Regions from separate parts of the Sphaerisporangium sp. NPDC051011 genome, predicted to be linked through region 1. Evidence: riboswitches for the same ligand, from Rfam matches in the RefSeq annotation. Region 1 holds a riboswitch; the other holds the start of a gene.

Region 1 (7,535 bases):
ACTGCAGCAATATCCGAGCGACATCAATCGACCGTACTGTGAATCCATGGAGATACGCGAGCTGCGGTACTTCGTCGCGATCGCCGAGGAACTGCACTTCGGCAAGGCCGCCCAGCGTCTGGAGATGGCCCAGCCGCCCCTGTCCCGCGCCATCGCCCGGCTCGAACGAGAGCTCGGCGTCACGCTGCTGGAGCGCACCAGCCGCAAGGTCACGCTCACCGAGGCCGGGGCCGTGCTTCTGTCGGAGGGGCGCACGATCCTCAGCGCGGTGGCCGCAGCTGAGCGGCGTACTCAGCAGGCTGCGCAAAGGCGCCCCCACCTCGTCCTCGCCGTCAAATCCGGCACCGCCGGCGAGTTGCTGGTCAAACTGCTCGATGCCTACCGCGCGGAGCCCGGCGCAGCGACCGTCGATCTGTTGCTCTGCGAGGCGCATCAGCAACAGAAATTGCTGCAGAACGGGCAAGCCGATGTGGCTCTGCTGCACTTGCCATTCGATTCGACGGTCGGACTCGACACCGAAATTCTGTATACCGAGGGACAGGTGGCGATCCTGCCCACCTCTCACTCACTTGCCGGCCGCTCTCAGGTTCGGATGGCCGAGGTCACCGCATTGCAGGAACTCCCGATGGCTCGCTGGCCCGGTCCTGGCGGCAACTACCCGGAGGGGCCAGGGGCAGAGGTACGGAACCTGACACAGCTCTTCCAGCTGATCGCGCTCGGCCGTACCACCGTGATCGTGCCCGAGTCCACCAGCACCGACCTGCGCCGGGATCTCGCCGCCGTTCCGGTCCTGGATGCCCCGCCCGTGACAACGGTGATCGCTTGGCCGCCACAGAGCCGGCTTCGCGCAGTCGCCGACCTGATCCGCGTAGCAACACGTCTTTGACCGGCTGTTCTGTGCCCGTAGCGTCGCTCATCCATGCCTGAAATGCGAGGTTTGGGTGGGAAAGGTAGATCTTCTAATGCTTTCGAGGGGTAATGTTGGCTTTGTCCTGACTTGGTGGGTAAGGTCTTAACCCAAGACGGGCGGTGACCTGGTCTTCAGCCCGAAGGCCGCCGCCCCGAACGTCGAATCTCCGAAGCCCGCAACGGGGCCGAGGGGAACCGGGGACCCAAGTCCTTGGGGTGAATCCGCGCGAGCGGTAGGGAGCGACTCCAATCCCGAACCCGTCAGCTAACCCGGTAGGCGTGATTGGAGAGGAGATCGAGTGGAGCACCCCACTCCGCGGCACCCATCCCCCGGGCTACCCTAAGCCCCGGATCTCGCCGTCAGAAGCGGCGGACAAATCGGCTCGGAGCAGCCGTCTCACCGGGCGAGTAGCTCGCCCTCTGTGACGTGGTGGTTGACGCCACAACTTTCTGCACTAGCACGGAAACGCGCGGATCCCGGCGATTGACATGGTCTCGCCGATCCAGTGATCAGACAGCGCCTTCCACTCCCGCATCGGTGCCGCCCTCGGCCCGGAGTCGCGGTCCTTGTCTTCTGATGAAAGATCCGACCTCCCCATGACTTCATTCGCTGTCCCCCCCACCTGGCGACCGGCTTCCTGCATCGCCGGCGCCTGCCTCGCCGCGGTGACGGCCTTCGGCGCGACCGCCATCGCCGACGCCGACGCGCAGAGCGTCCTTGCCCCCGTGCCCGCCGACGGCGCGGTCACCGAACCGGCCTTCCAGGGCAAGCCCGTCCTTCTCCATGGGTCCACGAAGGCCTCGTACTTCTGGGACGACGCCTCCGGCCGTATGGGAGACACGGGCATGCCCGCGATCGGCAAGCCGATGCAGAAGGGGCTCTTCGCGAGCCCGAGCTGGCCGCTCGGCACCGAGGGATACGTGATGTACAAGGGAAAGAAGGCGCCCTTCTTCATCGGCGACCGCGGCCCCGGCATCCCTTCCAGCAGCGGCGTGATGCTCGACATCGACGGCAAGACCTTCGCGGAACTGACCGGCGGCACCTTCAGCGACTCCACCCTCACGGTGAAGGGCTTCGACGCCGGACACATCAAGGTCGACTACGTGGTCACCAAGTGGGGCGACGGCAAGGGCAAGAAGAACTTCCCTGTCCCCTTCTCCAGCGGTGCCTGGGCGTCCTACGACCACCACCCCGCCACCCCGCCGCGCACCCCGGTCGTCCTGGCCGGCGACTGAGCCACGACTCCCTCGGCGTGAAGCCCCCGTCACGAAGGCCCCGGTAGGGCGGTCCCGGACGCGAAGAGCGAGGCTGAGAGTGGCGACCCCCTGAAGCCTGGGCCACCGCGAGCCACCCGATACGCCGTCCACTCGATGTGCGCACCCGCGCGGGTGCTGCTAAAGTCGCCGTAGTCAATGCGCCGCTAGCTCAGTTGGTTAGAGCAGCTGACTCTTAATCAGCGGGTCCGGGGTTCGAGTCCCTGGCGGCGCACCACGGTTAATGCCGATGACCTGGGCATCCTCTGCTGGCGGAGGGTGCCCACAGTCATTTCCGGGCCTGTAAAGGCGCGACACCCTTGGCGGTGGGCCGGTGCGGCAACGCGGCGGTAACACCGCCTGGCTGTCAGGCTCGGTAGGCCGAGGCGAGTCTGTGGCCGGCCTCTTCCAGGTCCGTGGGGGAGCTGAAGCTGAAGCTGAGGCGAAGGCCCGGCTCGGCGAGGGGGCCGAAGAGGGCGCCGTCCATCGCGCGGACGCCGGTGGGTTCGATGGCCTGGGCGTTCAGGCCGTGCAGCCAGAGGAAGAAGCCGCCGTGGGGGACGGCGAAGGCGTCGGCTCCTCCCGCGCGCAGGCCGGAGACGAGGGCGTCGCGCCTGGCCTTCAGTTGGTCGCGAAGCCAGAGGAGGCGCCGGTCGTAGGCGCCGTGCTGGATGAGAGGCGTGACCGCCAGGGACGTGAGGTGGTTGACGCCGCCTCCGCTGGACAGCAGGCCTCCGCCGGCGAGCCTGGTGACCAGGGCGGGGTCGGCGAGCATCCAGCCGAGCCGCAGGCCGGGGCCGAGGGTCTTGGCGAAGCTGCACAGCCGCACGACCCCGTCGTATCCGGCCATCGCCGCCAGCGGGGCGGGCAGGTCGATCGGGTCGAGGCAGAGCTCGGCGTAGGCGTCGTCCTCGACGATCGGGAGGCCGTGATCCTGGGCGACCTCCAGCAGTTCGGCGCGTCGTCGCCCGCCGATCACGCGCCCCGTGGGGTTGTGGAAGGTGGGGATGAGGTACGCGAACGCCGCTCGGTCGCCGTCCGCCCGCAGGTCGAGCAACAGGTCAGAGAGCGCAGCGGGGTCGGGACCCTCGGCGTCCTCAGGGATGGGCACGGTCCGTAAGCCGCAGTCGGAGAAGATCCGCTTGGCGAGGTGGTAGCTGGCCCACTCGCACAGCACGACGTCGCCCGGCGCGCCGAGCCTTGTCGCCAGGAGGTGCAGCGCCTGTGAGGTCCCGGCGGTGATCAGGACGTTCTCGGGCTCGCACGGGTATCCGCCCGCGACCTTCGCCCGCTCGGCCAGCGCGCCGCGCAGGGGCGCCACCCCCGCGTTCGCCCCGTACGTCAGCGCCGCGGGCCCGTACTCGTCCAGCGCCTCGGCGTAGGCGCTGGCCATCATCCCGGTGGGGAGCAGCTCGGGGTCCAGATACCCGTCCGCGAGGTCGAGGACTCCGTCCGGGGGAACGCCCTGGACGATGCCCGGTGTCCACATCGGCGGAAGCTGTCGCGGTGCCTGCATGACCCGGGCCCAATCTCGTGGACGGCGGCCGGCGGCGGGTGGTGGCCGCCGGGAGCAGAGTGATCACCTGAGTCATATCGGGACGCTCCGCCGCAGTCAAGGCCCCGCCGCGCGCGCTCACCTCACCATGCGCACGTATAGGTGGGATCAGCAGGGGAAAGTGGAATCGGCGCGGTGTCACGGAATGTGAGGAGGACTCGGGAAATGGTGGGAAGACGACAGACGATGCCGCCGGGGCGGCGACGGGCCGTGTCTATTGGGCATCACAGCGTGGAAATCGGCATGGTGACGAGACGGAAGCATCGCGGGGCTTCCCGGCGGGCCGTGGACGTGTCAATTCATTGGACGGGGGCGGTGCGGCGGCGTGCCTGTGAGGGGCGGGAGAATGGAGCCGTCCAGGCCCTCATTTCAAGGCCCGGGAATCGCCCGCCGCCTGACTTCGGGAGAGCGGACCATCCCGGCGCGATATGCCCGGTGTGATATGCCCGGCGCGGGGGTGGTGGTGTTTCCGCTGCACAGGCTCCACAACTGCCCTCGACCACTGGTCAGCGGACCAGTCATGGGCGGGCGGTTGGACGGACGGCGGCGGCGCGTGTACGCCCTGTGGGCGGGTGATCCGTGCGATCGGAAGAAAGGCGAATGAGGGGGAGCAAGTGGGCGATGACGGGCGGGCCAATCCCCACTGACGGCGAAACTGAACATAATTCGGTTTGTGTTCGCGCAGGTGCCGGATGCCGCGCCGGAGCGGGAAACGAATTCCCGACGAACCGGCTGGAGATTCCGCCGGCCCTGTGGCAGGCGTGCTCACCGCCACAGGGCCGCGAACGGCGACCGGATGACCCGCCGTACGGTGGCGCCGGATTCGCCGTTCCACACCCCGCCGACCCGGCGCCGAATCAAGGGACTGTGGTGAGCGGGGAAGGAGACGGCCCCGCCGATCGCAGGTGGACACCGAAGCGGGCGGCTCGGTGATCGCGCGCGGACACCGCACAGGCGACTCGGCGGGGGCGGCGGTTCGGCACGGGCCGGCCGGGCCTGCCGGTCAGCTCGGCACGCGCATCCGCGCGGCGTGCAGGTGCTCGTAGTACGGGAGGTGGTAGTCGAGGTAGGCGGCGAGTTTCGGGTTGTCGCGGACGAAGTCGGTGTCGGCGCCGTCGGTGCGGACGAAGCCGTCGGTGCGGCTCGTCGACTCGTGCCAGCGCTGGGTCTTGCGCCAGTCGTCGCGCACCCCGGGCTGCCAGCTCAGCGCGTCGGGGACGAACGGGATCGAGACGCGGGCGCAGTACTCCTTGACCGTGCCGACCGGGTTCTCGATCAGGTCCTCGGAGTCGATCACGACGGGAGGCGTCTGCGACCTGGCCGCGACCGCGTCGTAGATCTCGGCGAGCCAGGCGAACCCGATCTCGTCCCGGCCGAGCTCGGCGTTGAGCTTGAAGTGGGAGGCGATGGCCTGTTCGGGGTGACGGATGATGAAGGTGTGGGTCGCCTCCGTGAGGAAGCGCTCGTCGGCGAGCAGCCCGGGGTAGTGGAAGTCCGTGGTGTCCTTGAAAAAGACCGGCTCACGGGCGGCCAGCTCACGCAGGGTAGCGATCAACTCGGCTTCTGTGCGCGCCGTGAAGGGGCCCACCTGCGCCTCGCTGAAATCGGCGACATGCGAGAACGGTTCGTGCACCACGGTGTAGTCGCCACGGGCGGCCATCATTCTCAGGAATGCGGTCGACCGGGAACGCGGCGCGCTCCACAATGCTAAAATCCGGGGCGCTTCCTGGGTTCCGTCGTTCATTACGCTGGCCTCCGCCTGTTCGTGGTCGTGCGGAAAGGATATGACGGTTCGCTGTCGATTTCCGCATGTGGGTCGCGGGTGGTTCGAGTGCACCGATCGGCGCTTCACGCGGCTCCGGCGTGAGAGCGTGGATGGCCGGGCCATGATGCACTGACCTGCGAAGACTCGCCTGTCCGTGCCTGGTGGGCGTGGCTTGGAAGGAGGCGGCCGGGTCCGGATCCGCCGATTTCCGTATCCCGCGCGGACACCTGCGGAATTCGGTGGGCGGGCCCGGTACGGCGCGGTCTCCGGGGATCAGGACGCCGAATGCTCATCTGCCTGCCCGACGGGCACCGGTTTCCCCGGACATTGCGCCGGATAGGCCAAGGGCCGTCTCCTTGTGGCGATTACCCGGGCCTCCTCGTGGCGATTACGCGGACTGTTCGCGCGTGTACACGGCAATGCCTCCGGCAATCCGAGCGGACGCGGGGGCCGGCAATCTTCGCGCGTTCTCGCGGACGGTCGCCGTCGCGGGTGTGAACACGCGCCGCGTCTCCGGAGAACATCTCCCGCCGGGCGACTCCCGCACGGCGGAACGGACCGGATCATCGCGTCGTCCTGCGCGTCCCCGCATTCGCCTGGAACGCGCGGTCGTATTCGGCCGTTCATGCCGGGAATACGATGCACGGTGCCCGCCGCCGGCGCGCCGCCGGGTTCGGCGGAACGCTCTGGATTCAGCGCGACGGCGTTTCGGGGGCGGCCGGAGCGGTGAATGGGTGGATGCCGTGAACGGCGCCGGCGGAGGTGGCTCGCGGATGCCGTGAATTCCGTTACTCTGTGCGCCTCCGTTCGCGCCCGTGTTCACCTAACGAATGCCTCGCGGAAATCGGTGTGACGGCGCCCGGAGAACTCGGAAGGCCGCCGGCCGCCGGTTCCGCCGGGGGAATCATTTTCGGACGCTCTGGGAAAAGGCCGCTCATTTGTCAGGAGGATTTCAGGCCGGACGGCCGGAGGCCTCGCGTCGCATTCCTCTCCATGCCTGCGTGCACGGGTGGTGAGGCCGTCCGTTTCCGGCGGTGGACCGGGTTCGGGTCCTCCGTATTCAGGCGGCGTGCATACCGGCGAACCGAATCGGGGAGATCGCCGGGCACGGTCGCCTGGACGGTCGTAACGGGTTAGGAATTCATGGCGCGGAATCCTCTGTGTCCGATTCGCGGTGCGGGGAATGCGCGGTGTGGGCGCTCGTCGACGTGCGCATTTGTACGTGGTACGACCTGCGGCGAGGTGGTGGGATGGGGGCCGGCGCATAGGGGGCAGAGGTCGGATCACTGGGGTGGCGGAATGTTCTCGTGGGGAGGCAGACCGCGTTCGCGGACCGATACCACCGGCCGGTGGGCGGCGGGCATCGCCGGTGGGGCCGGGACCGTACGGGAGTCGTACGGTGGAATGCCTGTTCAGAAGCCGGTCGGCGGTACGGCCTTCGCGCGGCTCGCCGGGCGAGGCGGGCGGGGTGGGCGCCGTAAATCATGGTCGCCCGGGGACACGTCCGGGCGGCGGAACCCCCAGTAAGCGCCATTTGGGATATCGGTGCCATGATCGAACATATTGGCACATGTCGCCAAGGTCGCTTGATCGATTCCGTACCCGCGCGCCGCCCGCCCAGGAATGCGGCCCGGCCCTGAGGTCGTGGCCAAAAAGGGGCGGCCACCTGGAACGTCCTCCTATGGACGGTTGTGAACGCGGCGACCATGGAGCCTCGGACCCGGCCCTGAGCGCGACCTCGGGGAATGTCGCCCGGATCGCGACCCGGGGATGCCCGCGCGCCGTGCGTGCGCGCCGCGAGTGTCATGCACGCCGGTTTTCGGACATCCCCTATTGCGGTTAAGTAGGTGGGGTCGATCCCGGCTTAGAGGCGACCGAAATGCGTGAATTCGGTCCTGTCGTCAAGATTGACATGCGACGTCCGTCGCCGGGATAATCTCCGGGTGCCATCCCTATTGCAAAATGTGACCTTCGACTGCGCGGTTCCTGTCAAGCTGGCGCGGTTCTGGAGCGAGGTCACGGGACAGCCCGTCGATGATTACGATTCCTTCT
Region 2 (7,535 bases), on a different contig from region 1:
ACTCACGGAGATGCCGTGGGCCTTGGCCCAGGCCCTGATCTCCGAGCTCTTTTCCCGGGACGGACGCTGCCCGCCACCACGCTTACGGCCCCGCACAGGCACACCCTCGGCCTTACGCGCGCCCGAGACGAAAGAGGACAGCGCCTCGCGCAGCTTCTTCGCGTTGTCGTCGCTCAGGTCTATCTCGTAGGCGGAGCCATCAATCGCGAAGTTGACAGTCTGATTGGCCTCGCCGCCATCGAGGTCGTCGATGAGTATCTTCTGGATCTGCGTGGCCATCTGGCAATCCTTTCGCAGAGCAATGTTCGATTCGTCTGCTAAACATATACCCACTAACCCTTGTTGACAATTCAAGGGCGGTGTCGATTGATGGAAGGGGGGACCGACCCGTCGGGGTCAGTCGGAAGCCCCGGACTTCTCCTGTGGTTCCGCCGCCTGCCGCAGGCCCGCCGCTTCGGAACGAAGTAGCTTGACCACGGCCACGATGACCACCGCAGCCACAACGCCGGGCGGTATCAACGCGGACAATACATCGCTCATTGATCCTCAGCTCCACGCGGGGGGCGGCATTCACCGCCCCCTACGCTAATTGTCACACGGTACCCCGCAGGTCCGTACCGCGGTCGCCTGATCAGGGGAGTCAGGACCGACTCTATCCCCACAGGAGGTCAGCACGGGTTGCGGGGCGGGCGCCAAACCCCGGCGAAGGACCGTTCCACAGCTTTCCCGATCTCATCAGTCCCCTTACCGGATGCCCCAGGAATGGCGAACCCCCGAAAACACCGGCGGAGCCCGCCACGGCGGGCCCGTCCGTGTCGATAATGCCGATGTAGACGGGGATCCGGTGACGACAACCACACGCCTCGGTCTTGTCGCGCGTCGCCTGTCCGACACCTTGTAGGCGGAGATTAGCGCGCCGGGACGCGTCCGAAGATGACGGCGGGCCATCCGGAGGCGGTAATGCCGCTGAGAACCACGGGCCGCGGGAAGTCGGTCTCGCGCTTCATCGCCGCGGCGGAAACGGCGGCGCCCTCCGCCGGTCCGCCGCAAGACGGATCTTCGTCGCCTTCTTCGCCGGGTGTCACTCCGTACAGGGAATGCGTCTCAAAGCCGCCGGACTGTGTACACACCGAACGTAATGACCGCACCAAGAACCAGAAGGCACGCCGATGACCGCCGCGTCAGGGTCGGCGGGGATTTCCATCGGAGAAGACGAGAGGCGCCGGCGATCGGCGTCAGGAGCGATGCCGGGATCGGCTACGCGGGGCCGCTATCACCGCCGAACGGCAGGGCCGGAGAGATGGACGCGGACGCGCGCGGCGGCGAGCCGGCGGCGTCCGACGGGCGGGCGGCACGGCCCGCGAGAAGGGACACGGGCCCGTGCGGACCCCGGTCGGCGTGAGCGCGGCCGTGCGCGCCGCTCTGCGGGACGTGACGCGCTCCGGCGCGATCCGGAGGGGGATGCTTGGGGTGACCGACTCGGGGCGGTTCTGCGGTCATCTGATCGCCTTTCGCGACAAGCGAAGGTGGATTCGGGTTCGTGCAAGGTCCTATCGCATATACAGGTCTGTCCGTTACCGATTCGCCGATGTTGGCGTCACCGATCGCGAAGTCCGGGGTCCCGCCCCGCCCGGGCGGCGGCCGGCCCCGGACACGCGTCAGGGCCGGAGGAGCACCCCCCGGCCCTGATACGGCGACGTAACTACTTGACCTTGACGACGACCGTGTTCGCGACCTTGTCGTGAAGGGTCTGCTGCAGCGGCTTGTCCCAGAACAGCCACAGGACGTTCACGAGCGCGAAGAGGCTGGCGATCCAGCCGAGGAACGGAATCCACTGGAGGAACCTCGGCCCGTAGAGGACGAGCGCGCGCTTGCCCACCACGTCGGTGGCGAGCGGCGACTGCACGGAGCCGCCCACCGGGACGACCTTGATGCCCATGGCGATCTTGCCGATCGTCTGGCCGCGCTGCCGGAGCATCAGGAATTCGTAGGCGACGTAGGCCACGCCGATGATGATCGCGCCGAGCAGCCCGGCGATGAAGGCACCGCCGCCCTCGGTGATCGTCCCCGTGCTCGCGTCGAAGCTCGGCGAGGTGACGAAGATGGCGGCGATGACCGCGGTGAGGATGAACGTCGGGATCGCGAGGATCACGGCGTCGATGATGCGGGCGACGAGGCGCTGCCACCACTCCGCCAGCGGCGCCGGCGCGCCCGGGGGGACCGGGCCTGCGGCGGCGGCACCGTACGACTGCTGGTAGCCGGGCGCCTGGCCGTACCCCTGCTGGCCGTAGCCCTGCGGGGAGTGCCCAGGCTGGTTGTAGCTCTGCTGCCCGTACTGCGCCTGCTGCTGGCCGTACTGCTCGCCGTAGCTCTGCTGCTGCTGGCCGTACCCCTGCTGGGCGTAGCCCTGGTCGCCGTACCCCGGCTGGGCCTGCTGCCCCTGCTGGCCGTACTGCTGACCGTAGCCCTGCTGCTGGCCGTAACCCCCCGCCTGCTGGCCATAACCCTGCTGCTGGCTCTGCTGACCGTAGCCCTGGTCGCCGTAGCCCTGCTGCTGGCCCTGCTGGCCGTACTGCGGCTGCTGCCCGTACGACTGCTGGCCCTGCTGACCCTGCTGGCCCTGCTGACCATAGGACGCCTGCTGCTGCCCGTACGCCTGGTCGCCGTAGCCCTGGTCGCCGTAGCCCTGCTGGCCGTAGCCCTGCTGACTCTGCTGACCATAGCCCTGACCGGCCGCCGCCTGGCCGTAGCCCTGCTGCTGACCGTACTGCTGACCCTGCTGGCCGTACTGCGGCTGCTGGCCGTACTGCTGGCCGTAGCCCTGCTGCTGGCCGTACTGGTTGGGGTGTTCCGATGTCGGCTGAGGACGGTGGACGACCGTCACCTCAGGATCTGCGTTCTGATGCCCGTATTGCGGAGATCCGGACGACGGCTGGTGGCCGTCCGGTTCGTCGCGGGGGTACGGCGGCTGTCCGGTGCTCACCGTGTCACCTCACTTCGGCTTCGCATGCGGCATATGTCAGACACGCATGCAGTGGTGTTGCCCAACGTAGCGACAGCCGCATCAACAGTCACCTTTCCACCAGGTCATCGCGAGGGTCAAGATCGGGGGACCAAATGGAGGAGCATCCGCGTGTTGCCGAGGGTGTTGGGCTTGACATGTTCCAGATCGAGGAACTCGGCTACGCCCTCATCGTAGGAGTCGAGCAACTCGGCGTACACCTCAGGAGACACCGGAGTGCCCTGGATGGGGGCGAAACCGTGCCTGGCGAAGAATTCGACCTCGAACGTCAGGCAGAAGACCCGCCGCAGCCCCAGATCGCGAGCCGCGTCGATGAGCGCGCCGACGATCATATGCCCGATTCCCATGCCACGGCAGCCGATATCGACCGCAACGGTGCGAATCTCGGCCAGATCCTCCCAGAGGACGTGAAGCGCCCCGCATCCGACGACCGCGCCGTCCCGTTCGGCGACCCAGAACTCCTGGACGTCCTCGTAAAGGGTGACCGTCGACTTGCGCAGCAGGCGCGGGCCGTCGCCGGAGTAGGTGTCGACGAGCCGCCTGATGGCCCGGACGTCGGGCGTGCGGGCTCGCCGCACCACCACCGTGCTGCCGGAGGGCACGGACTCCACGACCTGCTCCATGAAGCGCCAGGGTATCCTCCCGCGCGGGTCCGCCGCCGCCGGCGTTACCGCATCGATTCCGGGATCGATCGCGATATCGGGCTGCCCGAAACCCCGCCCCCTCGATATCGGTGTGGCGGATGGTGACGGAGTGAACGCGTGGCGTCAAAGGGACGGCGGCGCCATCCGCTTCGGCGGGATATGACGTTCCGCACAGTCGCGGACCTGCGCCACACGCGCCCGACATGGGGTCAAAAACGCGTAAACGCAGGGTAATGCCGCGCTGCCAGCACTTTGAGCGTGATCATCCTGTGATGTCTCGGTTGTGAAATCTCAACAGAATCCGCAGTTCCGGTTGAGGCGGAACCTGAGCTGCACTAGTGTCCAGCGTCGATACCGGTCATCGCACAGCGGTGGCCGCGCCGCCGAATCCCGGCCGCACCCCCGTAAGCGGCGGGAACCGGGGACCCAACGGCGCACGCAGGGGGCACGCCCCCGGCGGGCCGCCATCCCGGGGTGAATCCGAGAGGGAGGGCATGGACGTGTCCTCTGTGGTCGCGCGCTCGGTAGGGCTACTCCGGCCCGAACCCGTCAGCTAACCCGGTAGGCGGCCGAGGAGAGGAGCTCGTTGGTGCAGCCTAGGCGCACGCCTGGTAGAAGCGCGGGCAGGCATGCCCGTCCCAAACGTACGGAGCGCGCCCAAGCCGGCGGAGTCACCAAGCGTCTTTCCCGCCGGATCGCGCTCGTCACCGCCGCCCTGACCGTCCTGACGTTCGGCTCGCCGCTCGTGTCGGCGACCGCCGAGCCGAAGCCGAGCCTCAAGGACCTCAAGAACCAGGTCGAGAGCCTCTACGAGCAGATCGAGTCGCTCACCGAGCAGTACAACGGCCAGAAGGAACGCCTGAAGCAGGCGCAGCGCTCGGCCGAGCTCGCCAAGAAGACGCTCACGCGCAGCGAGACCGACCTGGAGGAGAAGCGCCGCCAGGCGGCCCTGTACGCCCAGGACGCGTACATGACCGGCGGTGTGGGCTCCTCCCTGGCGCTGGCGATGTCCGGCGACCCCGACGGCTACCTGGACCGCGCCGCGACCACCTACGCCCTCCAGTTGCAGCAGGGCGAGGAGGTCTCCCAGATCACCAAGTCCATGGACATCGCCGAACGCGCGAAGGAAAGCGCCAAGGCGCGCGAAGGCGAGGTCAAGAAGCTCGTCGCCGATCTGTCCTCACAGCGCGACAAGATCCGCAAGCTGGTCGCCAAGACCGAGAGCACGCTGTTCAAGCGGGCGCTGTCGCAGGCCGGGCAGACATACGGGCGGGCCACCCGCATCGACATCCCGATCCCGGGCCAGGGCAAGGCCGCCGAGGCCGCCAGGTGGGCGATGACCCAGCAGCTCAAGCCGTACGTGTGGGGCGCGGCGGGCCCGAGCACCTACGACTGCTCCGGCCTGGTGATGTGGGCCTACCAGAAGGTCGGCATCAGCCTGCCGCACTACACCGGCGACCAGTGGACGGCGGGCACGCACATCAACCGGGAGGACATGCGCCCGGGCGACCTGGTGTTCTTCTACGGCGACCTGCACCATGTCGGCCTCTACATCGGGGGCGGAATGATGGTGCACGCCCCGCGCACGGGTGACGTCGTGCGGGTCGTCCCGCTGGGCAACCGTCCATTCGCCGGAGCCGTGCGCATCGCCGACTGAGCCGACCGAACCGACCTGGCCGGGCCGACTGAACCAACCGTGCCGACCTGGCCGGGCCGACCGAGTCCGGCCGGGGCGGCCGACATCGGGCCGATACACGGGCCGACGCCGATGCACAGGCCGACACAGGATCGACTGACACAGGCGCACCCCGGGTGGTGGGCGACCGGTTCCCGGGGTGGCCGGCTCTCGCGGGCTGGATCGGCTAGATCAGCCTGCGGCGGGCCGCCCATGCCACGGCCTCGATGGCGGTGGCGACGCCGATGCGGTCGCAGATGCCCCGGAGGCGGCGCCGGACCGTACGGCCGCTGACGTCGAGCCGCCGACCCACACGGTCGACGGTCACGCCCTTGGCCAGCTCGGCGAGCAAGAGAAGATCATCGTCACTCAACCCCACGCCGTCTGATCCCGGGGGAATGTCATTCCCTCGGGAAACCAGATCCGGATACGCCATCGGGTGTCCTCCCCCACGACGAACTCGGCAACATACTGGAATGCTTCTGGCTCGCCCGTCAGGAACGGTAAACGCCACGTTCAAAGGTCGTCAAGCTCCGACCCTCCATAGGCGTTCCCTTCTTGATTGACATACCAGTGCATATGTGAACTACTCATGACATGTTCGCGAACCCGTAGGCTGGGGGCCGACAGGCGTGAAGATCGAGGAGGGCACCGTCCGGGGACGCGGCCCCGGACGCCCGCGATGCTGGTCGACGACGGGTTCGGCGGCGCGTACGGTGGGATCACCCCCGCCGCGCATATAAGATCAACGCGTCTCCGCCCGTAATTATCCGTGAAATCACTGGCCCATTCCGACCTTTTTCGGCCGAACTCGCCCGCGTACGGAAGGTGTCCCCGGGACCGGCTTTAGACGCTTTGGACCTCGCCCGGCCGCGTAATCGGCGCGGGCGCTTCGATATGGATCTCGGCCGATGCGCGCCCGCGCGGGCGAATGGGTCAGCTGGTGTTGCGGTTGTAGATGAGCCGCAATCCGATGAGCGTGAGCCACGGCTCGTGCACGTCGATCGAGCGCGCCTCGTCCACCACGGGGGAGGCGAGCGAGCCGGTGGCCACGACCGTGACGTCGTCCGGGTCGGCGGCGAGTTCGGGCGCCATGCGCTCGACGATGCCGTCCACCTGCCCGGCGAAGCCGTAGATGATGCCGGCCTGGAGCGCCTCGACGGTGTTCTTGGCGATCATCGAGCGCGGGCGCACGAGCTCCACCTTGTGGAGCTGCGCGCCCGCGGCCGCCAAGGCGTCCACGGAGATCTCGATGCCGGGGGCGGTGACCGCGCCGACGTACTCGCCCTTGGCGGACACGGCGTCGAACGAGGTGGCCGTGCCGAAGTCGACGATCACGCACGGCCCGCCGTACAACGTGATGGCGGCGAGCGCGTTGACGATGCGGTCGCTGCCGACCTCCTTGGGGTTGTCCATGCGCACCGGCACTCCGGTGCGCACGCCGGGCTCCACGATGACGGCCGTGACGTCGCCGTAGTAGCGCCGGCACATCTCACGCATCTCGTTCAGCACGGACGGGACGGTGGAGCAGATGGCGATGCCGCTGATGTCGGCGCCCTTGAGCAGGGGGCTCTGGCCGAGCAGCCCCTGGAGGACGACCGCGATCTCGTCGGCGGTGCGCCTCGCGTCCGTGGCGAGGCGCCAGTGCTCGATCAGCTCCTCGCCTTCGAAGAGGCCGAGCACGGTGTGGGTGTTGCCGACGTCGATCGTGAGCAGCATCAAGCCCCCCGTAGGTCCAGAGCGATGTCGAGTGCGGGCGCGGAGTGGGTCAGCGCCCCCACAGCAAGGTAGTCGACCCCGGTTTCGGCGACCTCACGCGCCGATTCCAGGCTGAGACCGCCGCTGGCCTCCAGGCGCGCCCTGCCGTCCACCAGGCGCACGGCCAGTGCGAGCTCTTCGACGGTGAAGTTGTCCAGCAGGATCTCCTCCGCCCCTTCCGCCAGCACGGGTTCGAGCTGGTCGATCCGGTCGACTTCCACCTCGATGGGCAGGCCGGGGTACGCCGCCCGCACCGCGCGGAACGCCTCGGCGACCCCACCCGCCGCCACCACGTGATTGTCCTTGATCAAGGCCGCGTCCGAAAGGGACATCCGGTGGTTCACGCCGCCGCCGCACCTCACCGCGTACTTCTCCAGGGCGCGCAGGCCGGCGAGGGTCTTACGGGTGTCGCGGACGCGCGCCTTCGCGCCGTTCA

What was found. A riboswitch is a leader RNA that binds a small molecule or an ion and turns the genes downstream of it on or off. The one in region 1 is predicted to bind cyclic di-AMP.
Region 2: linked by a shared signal. The riboswitch ahead of AB0H21_RS38010 (NlpC/P60 family protein) and the one ahead of AB0H21_RS05385 (hypothetical protein) in region 1 are both predicted to bind cyclic di-AMP.

The regions. Positions count from the first base shown of each region.
Region 1 covers NZ_JBFAGG010000002.1:268,673-276,207, forward strand. The annotation lists gene AB0H21_RS05380 (LysR family transcriptional regulator) at 1-886, shown strand, start outside; cyclic di-AMP (ydaO/yuaA leader) riboswitch at 1,065-1,205, shown strand; gene AB0H21_RS05385 (hypothetical protein) at 1,507-2,145, shown strand; tRNA gene AB0H21_RS05390 (tRNA-Lys) at 2,325-2,401, shown strand; gene AB0H21_RS05395 (PLP-dependent aminotransferase family protein) at 2,531-3,679, opposite strand; gene AB0H21_RS05400 (sulfotransferase family protein) at 4,722-5,462, opposite strand; gene AB0H21_RS05405 (VOC family protein) at 7,427-7,535, shown strand, end outside.
Region 2 covers NZ_JBFAGG010000025.1:85,176-92,710, reverse strand. The annotation lists gene AB0H21_RS38030 (Lsr2 family protein) at 1-279, opposite strand, end outside; gene AB0H21_RS38025 (hypothetical protein) at 397-540, opposite strand; gene AB0H21_RS38020 (RDD family protein) at 1,703-2,983, opposite strand; gene AB0H21_RS38015 (amino-acid N-acetyltransferase) at 3,100-3,645, opposite strand; cyclic di-AMP (ydaO/yuaA leader) riboswitch at 4,049-4,250, shown strand; gene AB0H21_RS38010 (NlpC/P60 family protein) at 4,256-5,323, shown strand; gene AB0H21_RS38005 (LuxR C-terminal-related transcriptional regulator) at 5,529-5,693, opposite strand; gene AB0H21_RS38000 (type III pantothenate kinase) at 6,278-7,060, opposite strand; gene AB0H21_RS37995 (L-aspartate oxidase) at 7,060-7,535, opposite strand, start outside.